DNA from 2 places in the Mesorhizobium sp. Cs1299R1N1 genome. Region 2 is predicted to be linked to the other one. Evidence: predicted binding sites of a transcription regulator. Region 2 holds the regulator's gene; the other holds the start of a gene.
The links. The regulator LexA, encoded in region 2, represses DNA repair genes until DNA is damaged. The targets are predictions, from matches to a motif close to TGTTCNNNNTGTGTTCNG.
Positions count from the first base shown of each region.

Region 1: the regulator LexA is predicted to act here: its motif matches at 2,112-2,129, upstream of dinB (DNA polymerase IV).

Region 1 covers NZ_JAPYKR010000003.1:560,143-563,560, forward strand. The annotation lists gene O7A70_RS09660 (Fic family protein) at 1-700, opposite strand, end outside; gene dinB (DNA polymerase IV) at 832-2,079, opposite strand; gene O7A70_RS09670 (winged helix-turn-helix transcriptional regulator) at 2,196-2,612, opposite strand; gene O7A70_RS09675 (dihydrofolate reductase family protein) at 2,720-3,307, shown strand.
Region 2 covers NZ_JAPYKR010000004.1:150,903-154,320, forward strand. The annotation lists gene O7A70_RS10610 (GntR family transcriptional regulator) at 1-516, shown strand, start outside; gene lexA (transcriptional repressor LexA) at 924-1,667, shown strand; gene O7A70_RS10620 (ComEC/Rec2 family competence protein) at 1,661-3,418, opposite strand, start outside.

The DNA of each region.
Region 1 (3,418 bases), on a different contig from region 2:
AATAGGCATCGGTATTGCGGCCAAGCCATTCCTCAATACTACAAAAAACCGGAGCGACAACGCCTTTGCGCGCCAATATCAATGTTTGCAGGGCGCGGGCCATCCGTCCGTTGCCGTCCTTAAAGGGATGGATCATCGCGAGATTGAGATGAACCATGGCGCCTAGGACCATCGAAGAATCGACGGCAGGCAAACTATTGGCTTGCGCCACAAGCTCGTCGATAAGGCCCGGAACAAGCTCAGCATCTGGTCCTTCATACACTGTGTCCTTTGATGGCTCGTGCACGACGTAGATGGCACCATTACGCCACTGGCCGGGCCATTTTGTCATGTCGTAGTTGAGCATCATGTAGTGAAGGCTTCGGATCAATTGAGCGTTGATTTCGAGGTGCGGGTCGTCATGCAATCGGAGAACGTAAGTCATTGCCGTTCGGTATCCGTTGAGCGCACGGATGGTCTCTTCCTCCAATGTCTCAGGTCGCTCGTCGTCTACAATAGCAACAGCTTCGGCCAGATTGGCGTTTATGCCCTCGATGCTATTGGAGCCTTGGAGGGCGCGTGCAAAGGTGTTCCGTCGCAAAAAACCTGTCCACCGGATCGGGTTCACGCTGACTTGATATTTTAGCTCGCTTCTAAGTCCACGGATCATTTCAAGAACGTCATGATCGGTAGCATCGAGCGTCGGATAGGTGTGGATCATGTCGGTTATCCCGTTTCATACCGTCGTGACGACGATATATAATTAACTTTTCGACGAAGTCAATTTATATATCCCACATGAACAAGCTACCCCTCCAGACCCCGCGTGGCGAGGGGCCGAGGCTCCTCCGCTCACAACTCCTTTTGCGCCAACTCCCTGAATTCGTCGGGCACCGAGCGGGCCGCTTCCAGCGCCACCGTGCCGTAGCCGACCGCCTGCTTGCCGAAGCGCTCGCGGATCTTGTCGATGGCGCGGTCGGCGCCGAAGCGGGCGAGACCCTTTTGGCTGCCCGGGCGGCGCTTCTCGTCGGCGAGGCCAAGCGGCAGGTCGAGCTGCAGTTCGGCGCTTTCCTCCAGATGTGACACCGAGATCGCCAGCAGCGAGATGGTCTTCTCCCGTGGATGATCGGCGAGCACGCCGCGCACCAGGTCGCCGGCGATCTCGGCCAGCATGGCGGTCGCCGAGATCGGCTGCTCCAGCGTGATCGAGCGGGTGACGGCGCTGAGATCGGCGAAGCGCACGCGCACCGTCACCGTGCGGCCGGGGCGGTTCCTGGCGCGCAGCCGGCTGGCGACGCGGTCGGCCAGATGCAGCAGCGTCGGCACGATCACCCGCGCCACGGCCGGCTTTTGCCCAAGCGCCGACTGCGCGCCGGCCGAGTGCGCCCGGCGCTTCGTCTCCAGTCTGCGCGGATCGCGGTTCCAGGACAGGGCCGCAAGCTTTTCGCCGGCGGCGGGGCCGAGCAGCCGGGTCAGTGCGCCGCTGTGCGTCCGGGCCAGCTCGCCGATGGTCTCGACGCCGATCTCGGCCAGCCGCGCCCTGGTTGCCGGCCCGACGCCCCACATCAGCGCGACCGGCAAATCGTGCAGGAAGGCAAGCTCGGTGCCGGGATCGACCACCACCAGCCCGTCGGGCTTTGCGACCTGCGAGGCGATCTTGGCCAAATGCTTGGTGCGCGCCACGCCGATCGAGATCGGCAGGCCGAGTTCGGCGCGCACACGGCGGCGGATCACGGTCGCGATCTCCCGGGGAGAGCCGAACAAATGCGTGCAGCCGGCGACATCGGCGAAGGCCTCGTCGATGGAGATGCGCTCGACCACCGGCGTGAAATCGTCGAGCACCTTGATCGCCGCGTCGCCCAGCCGCTGGTAGTGGCTGAAATTGCCGCCGACGAAGATCAATTGCGGGCAAAGCTCGCGCGCCTTGCGCCCCGGCATGCCGCCGCGCACGCCAAAAGCGCGCGCTTCGTAAGAGGCCGCGAGCACCACGCCGCCACCGACCGCGATCGGCTTGCCGCGCAGCGTCGGGTCGAGCAACTGCTCCACCGAGGCATAGAAGGCGTCGAGATCGGCATGCAGGATGGTGGCCGTCGTTTCCATCCTGTTCCGCTCATCCGCGATTGCTGATAGACCAGAACACATAGAGAACAAATGCAGATCGTTGTCAATGCGGGGCCGTAGGATCCGTCCTTCTTCCATGGGGGAGGAGGAAAGGCCTAAACAATATGTTCCGCCCGCAGTGCCACCTTCATCCGTTCCAGCGCCGGCTCGCCGCCGGCCGCCAGTTCTTCTGCGATGCGGGCGAGTTGACCGTCGGCCTTGCGGTGCCTGCTGCCCCAGGCGCCGAGCGTGGCCAGCACCGGCAAGAGGTCGATGCCGGCTTCGGTCAGCCGGTAGATCGCCTTCAGCCCGTGGCTGGGATCGTCGCTGCGGGTGAGGATGCCTTCATCCTGCAGCGTCTGCAGCCGCTCGGCCAATGTGCGCGAGGAGATGCCTTCATCGGATTGCAGGAACTCGCGAAAATGCCTTTTGCCGGCGAAGACCAGGTCGCGGATGATGAGCAGCGTCCAGCGGTCGCCGAGCAGTTCCAGCGACAGGTTGATCGGGCAAGCGGATCTTTCACGCGTCGACATCTCTATGGTTCCGTTTTTATATCACTTTACTATTGACACCATTTTTCCGAAGGGTCAAATGGTTCCGAAAGTAAATCATTTCCAGCCAATCCGACGAGGACACCCCGATGAAAAAGCTCATTCTTCAGATGCAGATGTCGATCGACGGTTTCGTCGGCGCCGATGCTGACCAGCCGTGGCAGCTCTGGGAGTGGGGCGACGACAATGGCTGGGACGCCGAGCTGAAACAGGATTTCAACGCCGTGTTCGCCGGCATCGACACCATCCTGCTCAGCCGCAAGATGGCCGAGGAGGGTTATCTCACCCATTGGGGCAATGCGGCGAGGAAATATCCGGCCGATCCGTTCTATGCCTTCGCCCGGCGCATCGTCGACGCGCGCAAGGTGGTGCCGAGCGACAGGCTCGAGGCCTCGCGTTGGGAGCGCACGACAGTGGTGAGCGGCGACCTGCCGCGCGAGGTCAACGCGCTGAAGGCGGGCGACGGCGGCGACATGGCCGTCTTCGGCGGCGCCGGCTTTGCGTCCGCGCTGATCGCGGCCGGGCTGGTCGACGAGTTCCAGCTGTTCGTCAATCCAGCCGTGCTGGGCGCCGGCCGTCGCATCTTCGAGCAAGGCGGGTTCCGGAACCTGCGGCTGCTTGGTTCGAAGGCCTACGCCTGCGGCATGGTGGTCAGCCGCTACGCGCCGGCAGGCTGATTGCCGGCGTACAGGCCTGGCGCCGACAAAAAAGCCGTTTGGCCGGAATCCTTTGCCCGCTTCTCTTCGTCTTCAAGGTGCGGTCGTCGCAAGGGCGGCCGCATCAATCTG
Region 2 (3,418 bases):
ATGGTGGTCGAGATACCCCTGTTCCTCGAATCGATGGAAAAAGGCGGCAAGGAGTGGGAGGATGCCGTTGTCACCGCCCACTACCGGCTCTCCCGTTGCAAGACCGCGGTCGACGATCCTTCGGATGCGGCCGTCGATAAATGGGACGAGAACCACGAGGCTTTCCATGCGGCGCTGCTGAGCGCGGCGACTTCCAATTGGCTCATGCGATTCCGCTCGACCATCGCCGATCAGCTGCGACGGCATCATCGTTTTCTCGGCCTGGCGCCGACATTGCGGGCCGCGGCTGGCCTGAAGGACGGTTATGAAGAGGCAATGGAGGCATTGTGCGAAGCCATTGCGATCGAACACCATACAGCGATCATGGAAGCTGCACTCGATCGTGACGTCGAGCGGGCCAAGGCGCTGATGACGGCGCATATCGGCTATACCCTGCACGTCTATGTCCATAGCGAAGACAGCGGCGCGACCAAATACGCCGCGCGCGCCGGCAGTTTGAAAGCGGGTTCCGGGTGACTTCAGCGCTTGCGCGACGCCTGTTGGCATGCGCTGGCCGGAGTGGGCCAAGCACCTGGATCCATCGCCGCCCCAAAGCTACCAATCGTTGGCGTTTTGGTTTCGTTTCGTTCCGCGAATAATGGATCCACAAATTGTACAATCCACCCGCGAAGAGCCCTCCGAAAGACTGATGCCACGGCCCATCAGTGGATAGGCCACAGGCCGTTAACCAAAACAATTTCAATGCCTGCCGATCGCGGAAAGGGTCGGCCGCAGTCCGCTGTCGCGGCAAAAAACTTCAGACGCGTTAACAAATTCATTAAACTTTAAACGGTTGCGGAACACAACTGGAACGGATAGTGTTTGTTCTGGGTTTGTTTTTCGATTCTGGTTCAGACCTTTCGTTCAATGCCTTGGGGGCCGCCATGCTGACACGCAAGCAACATGAACTGCTGATGTTCATCCACGAACGGCTCAAGGAAAGCGGGATACCGCCCTCCTTCGACGAGATGAAGGAAGCACTCGATCTTGCCTCCAAATCGGGGATCCATCGCCTGATCACGGCGCTGGAGGAACGCGGCTTCATTCGCCGGCTACCCAATCGGGCGCGCGCACTGGAAGTGCTGCGGCTGCCGGACTCGATCGCGCCGGGCCTCAATGCGGCAAAGAAGTTCTCGCCAAGCGTCATCCAGGGCAGCCTTGGCCAAGGCAGTCTCGGCCGCCAGATCAGGCCGGCGACGCCGCCTTCCCGCCTGGCCGCGGCCGGCAACGACGATGATGCGGTTTCAGCCGTGTCCATCCCCGTCATGGGCCGTATCGCCGCCGGTGTGCCGATCGATGCCATCCAGCATCAGACGCATTCGATTTCGGTGCCGCCGGACATGATCATGGGCGGCGAGCACTATGCGCTGGAGGTCAAGGGCGACTCGATGATCGAGGCCGGTATCTTCGACGGCGACACGGTCATCATCCGCAATGCCGATACAGCAAGTCCGGGCGAAATCATCGTGGCGCTGGTCGACGAGGAGGAAGCAACGCTGAAGCGATTCCGCCGCAAGGGCGCCTCGATCGCGCTCGAAGCCGCCAATCCAGCCTACGAAACACGCATCTTCGGACCGGATCGGGTCAAGGTGCAGGGCAAGCTTGTCGGGCTGATCAGGCGCTACTGAACTTGCTTGCCATCGGGCTTGTCGGCCTTTTTATAGGGGGCCAACCCCCGCGCCTCGCGTGAGAATTTTCGCTGCTCGTGCCAGGGCCGGTATGGTCCGTCGACGGCGAATTCGATCGCAGCCGGGCTCGTGGCCGACTGGGGATCGAAGAAGACGGCGGCACTCCCCTTGCGGGCGAGCTGCCGTTTCGTGACGACGAGAACCAGCGGATTATGGCAGGCGTCATAGGCGGTCGCGTCATTGACGACGATCAGGTCGGCGAAAGCGCAGGCCTTCCAGGTGTTCTTGCGATCTTCGACATAGGCGATGATCGCGCCGGAAGGGTGCCTGGCAAGGCACAGGCCTTCGCGGCAATAGAACGGCGATCCCAGCGGCAGGTCGGTGGGAGTGGCAAGATCGAATTGCCCGTCCGTCTTGTCGAACATTTCCGGTAGGACGACTGTTTCGGAGATCAGAGCGCGTTTCCAATTGTCGGTTGCGAATTCGTTCGGACGTTCCCGGTTGACGGCCAGTTCGCCATTGCCGATCGACAGAGCCACCAACCGCGTATCTTCCGAGATCAGCACATCGGGCGTGCGCGTGTGCGACACAGTCAACAGACCGGCAAGCGCGAATGGCACCGCCGTGAGCCGGAGCCACGTCGTCGCCATCGTCGCGATGACCAGCGCGACGGTGACCAGCAGCACGGATTGCTGCGAAATCAGCCCGACTCCATCGACCGGAGAGCGCTCCGATATCCACGCCGATATGGCGATCATCGCTGTCAGGCCCTTGCCCATGAGGTAGAGAGCCGGCCAATCCAACCCGAACGGCATCAGCAACGCGCTGGCGACGGCCAGGAACATCACGATCGACACGATTGGCATGACGGCCAGATTGGCGAACAGGCTGAGCGGCGACACCCGCTGGAAATGCCAGATGGCAAACAGTGCCGTCGCGCTGCCGGCGATGATGGACGTCATGGCCAATCCACCTGTCGCCAAGAGGAATTTTCGCGTCAGAAACCCGGGTAGGGATCGCTTTGGCGGCGGAGGCCTCGTCTTTCCCTGGTGGTGGTCGGCCCAGCCGGCATAGGCGCCAACCAAGGCCGCGGTTGCCGCGAACGACATCTGGAAACTCGGGCCGACGACCTCGTGCGGCGAAACCAGGATAACGGCGATCGCCGAGATCGCCAGGTTGCGCATGGTCAGCGCCGCGCGATCGAACAAGACGGCGATCAGCATCACCGCCAGCATGATGAAGCTGCGTTCGGCCGCGACGACGACGCCCGAAATGACGAGATAAGCGGCGATCGAAAACAGTGCGGCGGCGGCGGCGTATTTCTTCACCGGCCGGCGCGCGGAAAAGCCTGGAAACAGCGCGAAGGCGCCGCGCAGCAGACCCATGATGGTGCCTGCCACCAGCGCCATATGCAGACCCGAAATCGAGATGATGTGGTAGATGCCGGTTCGCCGCATCGCTTCGTTGATTTCATCGGGAATGCCGGCCCGCACGCCGACGATCAGCGCCGCCGCGATCTCGCCTTCGGCGCCGCCAATGCTGCCCCTGATGTGGTCGGCGATGGCTTCGCGGGCATTTTCGATGCCTGAAAACACGCGTGCCGGCAGCGGCATCTCACCGGCTTCGGCGGAGACAACCGTTGGATTGCCGAGAAAGAAGCCGCTGCCGCCGATGCCGGCGAAATAGCTGTCGAAGGAGAAGTCGTAGCTGTCCGGCCGCACCGGGCCGGTCGGCGGCAGCAGTTTGGCATA